2 regions of the Gilliamella apicola genome follow, and region 2 is predicted to be linked to the other one. Evidence: riboswitches for the same ligand, from Rfam matches in the RefSeq annotation. Region 2 holds a riboswitch; the other holds the start of a gene.

Region 1 (7,840 bases), 1.1 Mb from region 2:
GAGTATAAAAATACCTTAATCTGCATATTTTGCAACCTTTTTTTGAAATTTTCTTTAACTTAAATTAGATAGATAACTTACTGATATCATTAATTAATTAACAAAATATAATTAAAATATATTACTTAAGAATTATCAAAAAAGGATTAACAAAATTTTGCTTTATTAGGTTTTATATTGAATGTTTTGCACAGAATTTTTATTAAAAGTTATATCTAAAAAATTCTTTTGACTGAAACATAGCCATAACCTCAAACTTTTTGACAAAATGACTGACTGTACAACGATAAAAATTATTTTTTAAACTATCGATAAGATAGTGAATAGAATTTTAGGGTGATTAAATAATATAATTAACTTAAGTCAAAAAAATTAATTATATTAATAAGTTATAATTTATTTTGTAAAAAATATTCAGGAGTGTATATCATTTCATTTTTTATTAATATCTAAATTTAATGCTAATAATAGGTTGATTGGCACCAGCTTTGCGCTCGAGTAGAATTTATATATGACTATCACCCTCATCTAACTCTCTACCAAAACCTGCCATACGACAAGTCAAGGTATTATCACCAACCATTTCCTAATTTACATAGTAAAACTCAACTGCCGTATTGGCATACGCGCAATGAACCAATGTGAATAAAAAAATAATCCTACTAAAACACGATTAAACATAAACATCACTCAAAGAATATTGGACAATAGTAACGCTAACTAATTAAAATTTAGAGCATAATTTATAGATTGAATTGATTTTTTTATATTTGGCAGTTAATTAAAAAAGATTACTCTATATTTGCAAACTTGTGCGTTTGAATACTGAGTAGCCACTTGTTGTCGTTGCGGTTTTGGTTAATCTTGCCAAGTAATTCAATTGTTTCAAACATATTAAATTCACCATTTTTTTCGCAAGGGGAAAGATAATAACGTTTTGCTTGAATATTTTGTTCAATATATTGGCAAAAAGGAAGAAAGTCCGCATGATTTTCGGCAACAATTCGCACTTCGCTTGCAGTCGGCTGTGCGATTTTTTGATATCGTGCTTGATAGCAAAATTTAGGGCTAAGGGCGATATAGTCAATTAGAGGATCGACTTTACCTAGCCCATTACTTTCAATAGCAATATAGTAACCAGCCTGTTTTAGTGGTAAAAGTAATTCTGGTAGCGCTTTAACCATAGTCGGTTCGCCACCGGTAATAATGATGTTTTTGCTCGTATATTGTTTAACTTTTGTCAATAACTGTTCTAATGTAAAACGGGTGTATTGGCGAAAGTTAGTATCGCACCAAACGCAATTTAAATTACAACCAGCAAAGCGGATAAAAATAGCAGGCATGCCTGTATTGTAACCTTCGCCCTGTAATGATTCGAAGATTTCAACAATGCGAAATTCTGTCATTTTTCGCTCCGATGATACTCGCAGTAAGACGTTGGTGTTTCCCAGAGTTTGATCATTGAGATGGGTAAATATTGTGACAGGCAATCAAAAATAAATTTACTCATACCTTCGGCAGTAGTGCGACAAGGAAAGGCGAAGATTTTGCGATTCATCTCTTTTAATAATGAAGCAATACGGCACTCATTAGGATTATTTTGATTGTATAGATAAGCATGATCAAGAGGATCAACAATATGTTGTTTCACTATAGCTTTTAAATCAGCATAATCCATCACCATATCAGCGCTAGAACCGTTATCTATCAGTTCTCCTTCAATTTCAACTAATAAGCGATAAGTATGACCGTGCAGGTTGTGACATTTTTTGTTGTGCCCGTCTAACATATGACAAGCATCGAATTGAAATTCTTTAGCAATTTTGAACATGTATAATTCCTAGTTTTTTTTCGTGGGATGGATTACGAACCACGGTTAGACCACCTAACAAAATAGAGCGGCTAATATAATGGATTAATGCTTAATTGTCATCTTACAATTGTTATTCCGAGCAATATTTATTACACTAATGGTGTAAAATTGAACGTTTATATTTTGCTTATTTCAACAACAGAATATAAATTAATTTTATTGTCGATTTTTTGTAAAAAATTTTCATAAAAAACTCTTGAAATTTATCTTTCCACACTCATTTAGTAACCATGCAAATGGTTTATCTGCTTAAAGCATTTAAGCCAAATCTATTGCTCAGGAGATAGTTAATATGAGGTTAGATAAACTCACTAATAAATTCCAACAAGCTTTAGCTGATGCGCAATCATTAGCATTAGGTAAAGATAATCAATACATAGAACCAGTCCATGTTTTATCCGCTATGCTTAACCAAGAAGGTAGCAGTGTCAAGCCTTTACTGGCAGCGGCTGGTGCTAATGTAGCAATGTTACAGCAAGAATTAAATCAAGCTATTGATCGATTGCCACAAGTTCAAGGCGTGGGTGGTGAAGTTATTCCATCACAAGAATTTGTCCGCGTTTTAAATCTTTGTGACAAATTAGCACAAAAAAATGGCGATAGTTATATCTCGTCTGAACTCTTTATCTTAGCGGCTTTAGACGAAAAGGGTAGTCTTAGTGATATTCTTAAAAAATCAGGGATCACAAAAGACAGATTAAATCAGGCCGTAAGTCAAGTAAGAGGAAGTGATAACGTGAACGATGCCAATGCCGAAGATCAACGTGGTGCGTTGAAAAAATATACCATTGATTTAACCGAGCGTGCTGAACAAGGTAAGCTCGATCCAGTGATTGGGCGTGATGAAGAAATTCGTCGTACAATTCAAGTATTACAACGTCGTACTAAAAATAATCCAGTGTTAATCGGTGAGCCTGGTGTGGGTAAAACCGCAATTGTTGAAGGACTTGCACAACGTATTGTAAACCGTGAAGTACCAGAAGGATTACGTAATAAGCGCGTATTGTCTTTAGATATGGGTGCTTTAATTGCTGGCGCTAAATATCGAGGTGAATTTGAAGAACGCTTAAAAGCCGTTTTAAAAGATTTAGCCAAAGAAGAAGGGCGCATTATTTTATTTATTGATGAAATCCATACCATGGTCGGTGCAGGTAAAAGCGATGGTGCAATGGATGCAGGTAATATGTTAAAACCTGCATTGGCCCGCGGTGAATTACATTGTGTTGGCGCAACAACGTTAGATGAATACCGTCAATATATTGAAAAAGATCCCGCTTTAGAGCGTCGATTCCAAAAAGTGTATGTGGCTGAACCAACTGTTGAAGACACCATTGCTATCTTGCGTGGTTTAAAAGAACGTTATGAATTACATCACCATGTACAAATTACCGATCCGGCAATTGTGGCGGCAGCAACGTTATCGCATCGTTATATTTCCGATCGTATGCTTCCTGATAAAGCCATTGACTTAATTGATGAAGCTGCATCGAGTATTCGTATGCAAATGGATTCAAAACCTGAATCATTAGATCGACTTGAACGCCGTATTATTCAGCTTAAACTTGAGCAACAAGCGCTTAAAAAAGAGTCTGATGATGCGAGTAAAAAACGACTAGAGATGCTAAACGATGAACTTGCTGAGAAAGAAAAAGAGTATGCGTCACTTGAAGAAGAGTGGAAGTCAGAGAAGGCTGCTGTTTCTGGTACTCAGACAATCAAAGCTGAGTTGGAAAAAGCACGTACTGAAATAGAACAAGCTCGCCGTGCTGGTGATCTTAATAAAATGTCAGAGCTGCAATATGGCAAAATACCAGAACTTGAGAAAAAACTAGCATCAGCAACACAGCTTGAAGGCAAGACTATGAAGTTATTGCGTAATAAAGTCACCGATAACGAAATTGCCGAAGTATTATCTAAAGCAACCGGTATTCCTGTTTCAAGAATGCTGGAAAGTGAAAAAGATAAATTATTACATATGGAAGATGCGTTACATAAACGTGTGATTGGTCAAGACGAAGCCGTTGTTGCGGTAGCCAATGCAATTCGTCGTAGTCGAGCAGGATTGTCTGATCCAAATAAACCAATTGGCTCTTTCTTGTTCTTGGGTCCAACGGGTGTTGGTAAAACTGAACTTTGTAAAGCTTTGGCTAACTTTATGTTTGATAGCGAAGATGCAATGGTCAGAATCGATATGTCCGAGTTTATGGAAAAACACTCTGTAGCACGTTTAATTGGTGCGCCTCCAGGATATGTAGGATATGAAGAGGGCGGTTATTTGACTGAAGCAGTAAGACGTCGTCCTTATTCAGTCATTTTGTTGGATGAAGTCGAAAAAGCACATCCAGATGTCTTTAATATCTTATTACAAGTATTAGATGATGGGCGCTTAACCGATGGACAAGGGCGTACGGTTGATTTTCGTAATACCGTTATTATCATGACATCTAACTTAGGCTCTGATTTGATTCAAGGTCAAGTTGAGTTAAGCTATGATGAAATGAAAGCATTAGTAATGACAGTTGTAACTAAACACTTTAGACCAGAATTCATTAATCGTATTGATGAAACGGTGGTATTCCATCCTCTTGGTCAAGAAAATATCAAAGCGATTGCGAAAATCCAATTAGCGCATGTTGAAAAACGCTTAGATGAACGTGGTTACCAATTGGATATTTCTGATGCTGCGTTAGAACAACTTGCTAAAGTTGGCTTCGATCCAATTTATGGTGCAAGACCGTTAAAACGTGCAATACAACAAGAGATTGAAAATCCATTAGCGCAACAAATATTATCTGGTAAGTTAGTTCCAGGTAAAACTATTCATCTAGATTTACAAGGTGATGAAATTGTAGCTAAGCAATAACATCCTTAACACTTGAAAAAGTCGACTATGAAGTGACCCCATAAAGTTGGACACTTTTATTAAGCGGCTTGTAAGGCCTGATTTCGATATTCAACCGGAGTCAGGCTTTTTAATTTGGCTTTAATCCGTTTGGTGTTGTAGTATTCTATATAGGTTTGATCAAAAACCATATTATGTATTTGATTTACAGTCTCAGATCCCATAGTACTGCCAGTTTGCGGGTTTATTTTACCGCCAAGTAATATCAATTCGCCATTGGTGCGACTACTAAGTAATGATGCTATTTGCGGTGAATTGGTAACAATAGTTAATTCTAGGTCATTAGGGATATATTCTGCCATGGCTAAATAAGTGGAGCCTGCATCAATAAAGATACACGTGTTCGCTTTGATTAACTCAGCACAACGCTTGGCGACGGATGACTTTTCGGCAACACTTTGTGTCATTCTTGTTTCAAAGCTTGCTGATTGTTTTAAATGACTGACTGCACCACCATATACTGTTTTGCAGATCCCATCTCGCGCAAGTTTTTGTAAATCTCGACGAATGGTATGCTCTGAAACACCAAGTAATTTAATCAAATCAGCGCTTACGACTCGACCATTTTCGTTTAACCACTGTTGAATATAAGATTGTCGTTGTTCAGGAAATGCATCGTAATTAATCATCATATATAACTCCATCAACTAATTTACCTCTATCCCAAGCCATATTCTTGTGATATATATTGTCTTCGCCTATATAGTGTGGATTTTCAAAAATGATATTATTTCGTTTTAATAAGCAGGCATTGTATTCATTTTCGGTACATTGACGGATTACGTTAGTACTAAAATAATGTGTCTGGCATTGATTTTTTTTATGAATATAGTGTTTATTCCTATAGTGATAAACACTATTAATTTGGATCATAATTTTTTGCTCATTTTCGTCATTATCATAACATCTTTTTGTGCCAGTTGCTGATTTGTCTTTATTGTTGAAATAGATGTTACTTCCCCACAAGTTTGTCGCTTTAAACTTACCGTTGTCATTGAGATAATAGTCATAGTTATCGCCCAATCTGGCATTAAAATGATACTTTTTAATGGCTAAATCAGGTTCACCGTCAAAGTTAATATCTTGCATGATAATACTGTTAAATTTGTTGTAACTGTAATTTAAATTTTGTATAAGTTGCAGTAGTTTATGATTTTTTTTATTGTAAACATTAATACCAACTAACTTAATTTTATCGTTTTTCTGCTTCGACAAAACGGCCGTAAAATAGAGCTTGTCTAGAGATTCTAATTGTAATAACTCAATCTGATTAAATTCAGTATTGGGTTGGTCATTGATTACAAATTGTTTTTGCAATACTACGGAGTATTGTTGATTATTTTTTCCATCGAACCAATAACCATTTAATGTTTCAGGCAAAAATTTTTGGTCGTCAGCTTGTTCAATGTGTATGTTAATAAATTTAAAATAGTGACTTGAATTTTTAACTTTTATTTTATGCAAAATATTATCAAGATAGATATCTTGATTATCATACAAAACTAAACTGGTAGGATGATCGTCCTCAGTACATGAGCGAATAAATTCACATTCAGCAGATAAAACATTAAGTTGTTGTTCAGGATCATTTTGATAGACCCAAAAACCTTTATTAACCTGATTTTTATTAATCTCATTTAATGAGGATTCTAAATATAACATAATTGGGTTGTCGGCAATGTAACCTTTATAAGCATAAATAGAACTTAATGCAGGGAAAGATATTATTAATAATAAGCTAATTAGCAAATTTCTCATTTTATTGGTTTATTTATTGATTATTCTATTTTTTAACTATGTCACAGTATAATGTCTTAAGTGGTTTTGTACAGTTAAATTCAAACGTTAAATGCTGATGGTGATAGCCTAAGCTATAATCATCTCTTTTATTCTACTGATTACTATGTTTTATATCATTTATTGATGGATGTTAATTGTTGACAATACCAACTTAAGTCGAATCTTAAGCAATTGTAAATATCTAATAATTTATTTATATCTTTAAATATTTAATCAGCAATAATGCATGTTTGCAGCAATTTTAGTTAATCTGATTGATTATCTTATGTTAGTAAAATAGTTCAGACTAATCTTTTTAATTAGTTAAAGTGCGGTTCCTCTTGTTGGAATAAAAAATTGAGAAGTATCTATATTTTCCAATTTAAGTAAGGCAATTTTTTTATCAATTCCGCCTGCATACCCAGTCAAATTACCTTTAGCCCCAATTACCCGATGACACGGAATGATGATTGATATTGGATTATGACCTACTGCTCCACCAACAGCTTGGCTAGACATGCTTGCGGTATTGGTTTTTTGCATGATCTGTTTTGCGATGTCGCCATAGGTAATCACTTGACCATAAGGAATTTGGCATAAAATATCCCAAACTAAATGTCGAAAAGGAGTACCCTGTGGCGCTAAGGGTAGTGTTTCAATAGTCGGTTTTTTACCATTAAAGTAGTCATCAAGCCACCGTTTAGTCATATTAAATATGGGTAAATTAGGCTGATACTGTTTTTGATCATGTACGATTTGTCCAAAATATTTTTGACCTTCGATCCACACTCCAACCAATTTATTTTGCTGACAAGCTAGTGTGATTAGTCCCATTGGCGAACAATAGGTGTCTAAATAAAACATAGATATCCTTATTGGGTAAAGATGCACAAATTCTATTATAGCGACTTCTTATATTATGCATATGGTTATTACTTTTTTTATTGAATATGTAAAAAGTATTAACTCTGACTATAATGTCTTTAACGACTTTTAGAATAACAATAATGTTGAAAGGATGGATTATGGATGCAAACACTAAACCTGCTAACTCGATGTCTCGTGTTGCTTTAGCCAGTTTTATCGGCACAGCGATTGAGTTTTATGACTTTTATATTTATGCAACAGCCGCTGCCTTAGTTATTGGACCGGTATTTTTCCCTGACAGTTCGCCATCTGCTCAGGCGTTACAATCTTTTGCCACTTTTGGTATAGCCTTTGTTGCCCGTCCAATTGGCGCTATTATATTTGGGCACTTTGGTGACAAGATAGGGCGTAAGTCAACC
Region 2 (7,840 bases):
TATATTAGTAATAGTTTTAGTCGGCAGGCTGTATTATCCAAATTTTTAGGTAAAAGCCAAAAAATTCCTTATATAATTGGTATTGCTGGCAGTGTTGCTGTTGGTAAAAGTACTACAGCTCGTGTATTACAGGCACTGTTAACTCGCTGGCCTGAACATAGAAAAGTAGCTTTAGTTACAACGGACGGTTTTTTATATCCGAATAAATGCCTTGAGGAGCGAGGCATTATGAATAAAAAAGGTTTTCCACAATCTTACAATCTTAAAAAGCTAATTAACTTTGTTGCCGATATTAAATCAGGACAAGCGGAAGTCAAAGCGCCAGTTTATTCGCATTTAGTTTATGATATTGTAGAAAATGAAGAGATTGTGATTGATAGCCCTGACATTTTAATTTTGGAAGGATTGAACGTATTACAAGGTGCGGTCAATTATACTCAAGCACATAATCGAGTATTTGTTTCAGATTATGTCGATTTTTCAATATACGTTGATGCTGATTTATCTTTATTACATCAGTGGTATGTGAACCGTTTTTTAAAATTTAGAGCAGGGGCTTTTAGTGATCCTAATTCATACTTTAAACACTATTCTAAATTGCCAGAACAAGAGGCAATCAATATTGCCAATCGCTTATGGCGCGATATAAACGAATTAAATTTAGTTGAAAACATTTTACCAACCCGCGAAAGAGCCAGTTTAATTTTGACAAAAGGTGAAGATCATAAAGTAGATTATGTTCAATTAAGAAAATAAACTTAAGGGGTTTAATATGAAATCAGCAATAGGGTTATTAAGTAAATTAAGCATTATCACTTTAGTTACGGCTTTTTCTGTAAATAGTTATGCATCAAGTAATGATGCACATGAAGAATTGACTTGCGATGCTAAAAAGCAAGCAATCGAAACAAAAATAGAACAAGCTAAAAAAGCCAATAATACTTTTGAAGTAACAGGACTTGAAAAAGCACTTCAACAAGTTGATACCAATTGTTCCGATGAAACATTGGAACAAAAATATAAAAGATTAGTGGATGAAAAAAGCAAAAATGTTTCTGACAAAATCAAAGAATTAGCCGAAAAAACGAAAGAGTATGAAAAAGATGGTGTTGATGCGAATCAAGATAAAATTGATGCATTAAAATCTAAATTACATGGTGCAGAAAAAGAACTTTCTGAAGCAAAAAATAACCTAGCGGATTATTATGAAAATGCTAAAACTAAATAATCAGAGTTTTTTAATTTTGTCGTAATTAAAAAGATAGGTTCAAACAACAAAATAATATTGAAATTTGTGTTAGTTAATATTGACCTCAAGTACATATTTCACCACTTGAGGTCATCTTTTATATGCTATATAACTAAAATTTTGACAAATATCTTTTCATTTCATTTAGATTTTTCCTAAAAAAAATTACTTTAATCCTCAACGCTTAAAAAAAGATACAGTTTGTATTGTTGCTTACCTCACCATTTTTTAACAAACGATTGGAAATTGAAGGGTTTTATGACAGATTATTAACGGATAATAATCACAAGAACTTAAAAGTTGAATATATTGAACCGACTAAACGTGTTAAATTTAAATATAACCCTTACAATTATTTCGAATTTCAATTACAAGTCAATCAAAAAACTTTGATAATCTAATTAAATTATTAACAGGTTAATTAATAGCTTTGGTCATTATATAAATAGATCAAACATTTTATAAGACTGATCCCTTTTATTTCCAAACTAATTAAAAATATATGACTATTGATTGGTAATCTTTAACAATTAGTTTGTGTTCTTCTATCAGTAATGAGCATTGTTTTGTTGATAAACAAGGTAAAGCGATGCAAATAAACATTGCTCAAAATAAAGTAATGTTTTTTACTTTATAAAATTTGATTAGACAGATACTTTTTAGAGAAATATTAGCTAGTTTTTGCAGTTAACTATTTCAAATGAGTACACAAGTCCAATGCTTAATCACAAAGATTAAAAACGATATTCTAGACATTTTTAGTAAAAAAGAGTAATGTGTGCGGTTTGTCTCGTGGTTCGTGAACCTCCCACGCTAAAAAACTAAGGAAAATTATGAGTAACGTTACATTATTAGGCGATCAGTCTGTTCGCTATCCAACAACCTATAGCCCAGAAATTCTGGAAACTTTTGATAATAAACATCCTGGTAATGATTATTTTGTTAAATTTAATTGCCCGGAATTTACTAGTCTTTGTCCTATTACTGGGCAGCCTGATTTTGCCACAATTTATATTTCTTATGTGCCTAACATCAAAATGGTTGAAAGCAAATCTCTTAAGCTGTACCTGTTTAGCTTTCGTAATCATGGTGATTACCATGAAGATTGCATCAATATCATTATGAAAGATCTGATCAAATTAATGGATCCTAAATACATCGAAGTGTGGGGTAAATTCACACCACGTGGAGGTATTTCAATTGATCCTTATGCTAATTATGGTAAAGCTGATACTCGGTGGGAGCAAATTGCGTTCAATCGTTTAGCTAATCATGATCTCTATCCTGAAAAAGTAGATAATCGCTAATTTGTTCAATCTGACAGGAATTTTTTAATGAAAAACCGTAAAGCACTCGTGATATTTTCTGGTGGGCAAGATTCGACTACGTGTTTACTACAAGCCATTGCCGATTATGGGCGTGAGAATGTCGAAACTATCAGTTTTCAATATGGTCAACGTCATAGTATTGAATTAGATAAAGCTAAATGGATTGCAAAAGATTTAGGTGTCAAGCAAACTGTAATTGATACATCAGTTATTAAACAGACGACCAATAACGCTTTGATTGATGACTCACAAGAAATTAAAGCTGCGCAAGATGGCGATTACCCTAATACGTTTGTCGATGGTCGTAATATGCTGTTTTTATTGTTAGCAGGTTGTTATGCCAAACAGCAAGGTATTAAAGATATTATTATCGGCGTATGTGAAACAGATTTTAGTGGTTATCCCGATTGTCGAGATATTTTTATTAAATCTATGAATGTTTCTATGAACTTAGCAATGGATTTTACGTTTAATATTAAAACACCGTTGATGTATCTTACTAAAGCTCAAACATGGGAAATGGCTGATAAATTGGGTTATCTTGATTATGTTCGCCAAAATACCCATACCTGTTATTACGGTGTAGAAGGTGGATGCGGTAAATGTCCAAGTTGTGTGCTTCGTGATAAAGGTCTACAAGAATATCTAGACAGAAACTAACAAATATTTATTTGGGTTCTCTCCCATTAAAAAGGAAACGAATATGTATTTGAATGTTCATTCACCACTGGTTGAAAAACAGTTTACTCGACAGCAAAAGCATAAAGCACTAGTCTGGTTGGCTATTTTTCATATTATCGTTATTGCTTCCAGTAACTATCTGGTGCAAATTCCATTTGATATTTTTGAATTTCATACTACTTGGGGTGCCTTTACTTTTCCGTTTATTTTTTTAACCACTGATTTAACTATCCGTATTTTTGGTGCCAGTTTGGCAAGAAAAATTATTTTTGTGGTTATGATTCCCGCTTTACTATTTTCGTATCTGATTTCGGTTCTATTCTTCGAAACCCATTGGGTAGGTTGGTCAGCATTGACACAATTTAATAGCTTTGTTTTTCGAATAGCATTAGCCAGTTTTGCGGCTTATTTAGTTGGGCAATTAATGGATATTACTGTTTTTAACTATTTAAGAAAAAATCGGTCTTGGTGGGTCGCGCCCTCAGCTTCAGCAATCTTTGGTAATGGTATTGATACTATTGTCTTTTTTGCTATTGCTTTTTACAAAACTAGTGATGAATTTATGGCTAATCATTGGGTCGAAATTTCGTTAGTGGATTATAGTTTTAAAATTTTAATTTGTGGTTTGTTCTTTTTACCATTATATGGAATTATTTTGAATTTTATCCTCAAAAAATTAACTGCGAAAAAGCAATAAAGCAACCAGTCTCTGCTTAGTAATTATCAAATTATCAACATTTAGAGCTTATTGATAAAACAATAAGTTCTAAATGTCAAACATAACACTTTCAAATAAATGAGCCTCAAAGGTTTTTTTAAAATTTGATTGCGCACTAAAAAAATCAATTTCTTTCTAAAGATGTTTTGCTAAACGTTTAATGAGAGTGCATAATATTAATGAAAAATAATCACAATATTTAGTGAAATATAAAGGGATTTGGTGTAATCATGAGATTAATTAAATATTTAGTAATTTTGAGCTTGTTTTTAAGCCTGTGTGTACAAGCCAAAAACAACGGGCAAGCGACAAATATAACAGATAACAGAAAAAATAGCACAACTCAAAACTCAAGTGTTAATTCGCAATCACCTAACGTATTTAATCCAACACCAGAATTAATCGAAAAATATAAAGATAAAAAACTAGAAGTTTTTGATTGTTCGGAGATGATTATTGATGGGTCAAGTACTTTAGTCGTGACTTTTTCAGTTCCACTTCTTCCAAAATTGAATTTTTCAAATTTACTTAGATTAGTTGACAAGGAAACAGGTGTCGTTGATGGCGACTGGGAATTATCTAATAATGGTTTGGAACTAAGACATCGTTATCTTGCACCAAATCGTAAATTAAAGTTAACCATTGATAAAATGTTAACGGCGATCAATGACAATAGCTTAAAATCAGTTTATGAAAAAGAATTAACTACTCGTGATCGTCAACCATTAGTAAATTTTGCAAGTACTGGATTATTATTACCGAGTAAATCCATGAGTGGATTACCTGTGACCACATTGAATATTAATAAAGTCGACATTAACTTTTTTAAAATTAAGCCAGAAAAATTAAGTGATTTTATTGATAACTTTGGTTTTATTAATTCGCTATACGATTGGCGGTCAGAAGAGTTGAATAGGTATGCTGATTTAGTTTACTCATCACGTTTTGATCTTAATCCTAAACCTAATGTTCAAGAAACTGTTTTAGTCAATCTTTCTAAAATTAGTGAACTTAAGCAAGAAGGCGTTTATGTTGCAGTGATGAATCAAGCAGGTACTTACAATGAATCAAATCCAGCAACCATATTTTCAATAAGTAATATTGGCGTTTCAGTTCATAATTACAAAAACAATAAATTTGCGGTTATGGCTCATGGTTTGGATAATGGTAAACCTCTTGCAAATGTTGAAATATCTTGTCATGGAAAAGAGAACATGGATTGTGATCGTTTTTTAGAAAAAACGGATAAAGATGGTTACGCTGAATTTACCTTGGAAACCCATGATGACAATTGGATATTACTTGCCAATGATGGAAAACAAACTTCATTTATATATGTAGATCGCAATGCCCTTAATTTGACTGAATTCGATTTATCAGGTACACCTTATTCTCATGCTCAATTATTTGTTTTTGGTCCACGAGATCTTTACCGTCCAGATGAAACCGTCTATTTTAATGCTTTATTGCGTGATGCAGATGGACAACCATTGCCTAATCAACCAATTATTGCCGATGCGATTTCAACTGATGGGCGTGTGGTCAAAAATTTTCAATTAAAAAGCAGTACTAATACCAATGGTTTATATCAGGCAAATTTTGTCATTCCATCTGATGCGGCAACAGGTAAATGGTCAATTCGTTTTAATTTAGGTGATGATATTTATCGTTATTGGTATTTCAATGTGGAAGAATTTTTGCCAGAACGTATGGCGATGGAAGTAAGCAGTTCATCAGAAGGTCCAATATTAGGCGATGAAGATGTTTACTTTAATATCAAAGGTTGGTATTTGTATGGTGCACCAGCATCAGATAATCGCCTAAATGCTAATGTTTATTTAAAGAAGGTTGATTCCATTGCCGGATTAGCCGATTTCAAAATTGGTTCAGCGACAGATGGTACTCTTTATAGTGAACTTGGTTCTTTTGAAGAAAAATTAGATAACGGTGGCTTAACCCAGCTTCATATTAACAAGAGTAATTGGTCAAATTTACGTTCTCCAGTGAAAGTAGTTTTACAAGCGAGTTTACTCGATTCAGGAGGTAGACCAGTTACGCGTTATGCAACTCAAACCATTTGGCCAGCAAGTAAATTACCAGCTATCCGAGCATTGTTTGGCGATTCACCTTATTATGATTGGAACAGTGATAATTATTATGAGCGCCCTACCGTTGATATGGGGACTAATGCGGAATTTGAAATTGCTTATGTCGATCTAGACGGTAACAAACTAGCCACAAATTCCTTAAAGACAAGATTGGTTCGTGAACATCGTGAATATTATTGGACTTGGTCAAGTGAAGATGGCTGGCAACTTAATCATAATTCCAGTGAGATTGTTATTTCGGAAGATCAGCTATCAATTGAAAAGGATAGTACGACTAAAATAAGCTATTTAACCAGTGATTATGGATCTTATCGTGTTGAAGTGATCGATGACAAGTCTAAAGTAGTGACAAGTTTTCGCTTTTGGTCAGGTTATGATTGGGAGGATAATACACGGGGTACGAAATCAGTACGTCCCGATCAAGTTAAGTTAAGTATTGATAAACCATTTTACCTTGTCGGTGATGTGGCTAAAGTCAATGTTCAAGCCCCAGTTGCAGGTTCTGGTTATATTTCTCTTGAAACGAATGATGGTATCATTTGGAAAAAAGCAATTACTGTTGGCGAAAAAGGTTTAGATGTCGATATACCAATTAAAGATTGGGGAAGACATGATATTTATATTAATGCCATGATAATCCGCCCATCAACTAATGCTGCCGTACAAACAGTAAAACGAGCGATTGGTTTGCTTTATTTACCTACTGATACAACAAATCGACATTTAAATATTTCAATAAATGCACCAAAACAAGTAAAACCAGAAAGTACTGTGCCAATTAAAATCAAAATGGATGAAAAATTTATCCAAAAAGATAAAAAAGTCACAGTGTTAGTTTCAGCTGTTGATTCTGGTGTATTAAATATTACTGATTATGTTACGCCAGATCCTTATGTTGGATTTTTAGGGCGTAAACGTTATGATGTCGATATTTTTGATGTTTATGGTAAGTTAATTGAAGCTTCAGGGCGTAATGTTAACATGAGTTTTGGTGGTGATGCGATGGGCGCTGGCGGGAAAAAACCGTCTAATGAAGTTCTTATTGTTGCTCAACAATTGAAAACCATTCAGTTAAATGACAAAGGTGAAGGTGTTATTGATTTACCATTACCTAATTTTAATGGTGAATTGCGCATCATGGCGCAAGCATGGGATGACAATCGTTTTGGTAAAGCAGAAAAAACGATGAAAGTTGCCGCTCCTGTTATTGCAGAATTAACAACTCCGCGCTTTTTGTCTGGAGGAGATCAAGCAGTATTAGCGTTAGATCTTCATAATTTGACTGATACGGCTCAAAATATGCAAGTTGAGGTATCAACCACAGGGTTGATTCATCAAAATGATGTAAAATCTATTCCTGTCAGACTTGATAGCAAACAAAAAAATATTATTCAAATACCTATTGTTGCAGATTATGGTTATGGTAAAGGTACTATAAATATAGATGTGAAAGGAATTGTTATTGATAATAATTCAGATTTTGATATTCATCGTTCATGGACTATCGGTGTAAGACCAGCTTATGCTGCAACTACAAGATATTTTGAAGTAGTGCTAGATGAAAAGAAAAGTTGGAAATTACCTGACGAAGCGTTAATGGGACTGATTGAAAATACCATTGAAGGGCAATTAGTTATCTCTAATCAACCACCACTGAATATCGCTCAATATATCAAAAGTTTATTTGCCTATCCTTATGGCTGTTTAGAACAGACAACCAGTGGATTGTTCCCATCTTTATATGCTAACAGTGAAC

The links. A riboswitch is a leader RNA that binds a small molecule or an ion and turns the genes downstream of it on or off. The one in region 2 is predicted to bind preQ1.
Region 1: another riboswitch for preQ1. It lies ahead of queD (6-carboxytetrahydropterin synthase QueD); the one in region 2 lies ahead of queF (preQ(1) synthase).

What each region holds. Positions count from the first base shown of each region.
Region 1 covers NZ_CP007445.1:2,040,618-2,048,457, reverse strand. Annotated here, with positions in the region: gene GAPWK_RS09245 (7-carboxy-7-deazaguanine synthase QueE) at 792-1,406, opposite strand; gene queD (6-carboxytetrahydropterin synthase QueD) at 1,403-1,831, opposite strand; PreQ1 riboswitch class I at 1,835-1,880, opposite strand; gene clpB (ATP-dependent chaperone ClpB) at 2,166-4,736, shown strand; gene GAPWK_RS15340 (IS3 family transposase) at 4,796-5,182, opposite strand; partial or broken gene GAPWK_RS15335 (DeoR family transcriptional regulator) at 5,225-5,404, opposite strand; gene GAPWK_RS09225 (hypothetical protein) at 5,397-6,533, opposite strand; gene GAPWK_RS09220 (methylated-DNA--[protein]-cysteine S-methyltransferase) at 6,879-7,418, opposite strand; gene GAPWK_RS09215 (MFS transporter) at 7,580-7,840, shown strand, end outside.
Region 2 covers NZ_CP007445.1:941,143-948,982, forward strand. Annotated here, with positions in the region: gene coaA (type I pantothenate kinase) at 1-756, shown strand, start outside; gene GAPWK_RS04315 (DUF1090 domain-containing protein) at 773-1,228, shown strand; PreQ1 riboswitch class I at 2,036-2,080, shown strand; gene queF (preQ(1) synthase) at 2,083-2,556, shown strand; gene queC (7-cyano-7-deazaguanine synthase QueC) at 2,584-3,237, shown strand; gene GAPWK_RS04330 (7-cyano-7-deazaguanine/7-aminomethyl-7-deazaguanine transporter) at 3,281-3,955, shown strand; gene GAPWK_RS04335 (alpha-2-macroglobulin family protein) at 4,207-7,840, shown strand, end outside.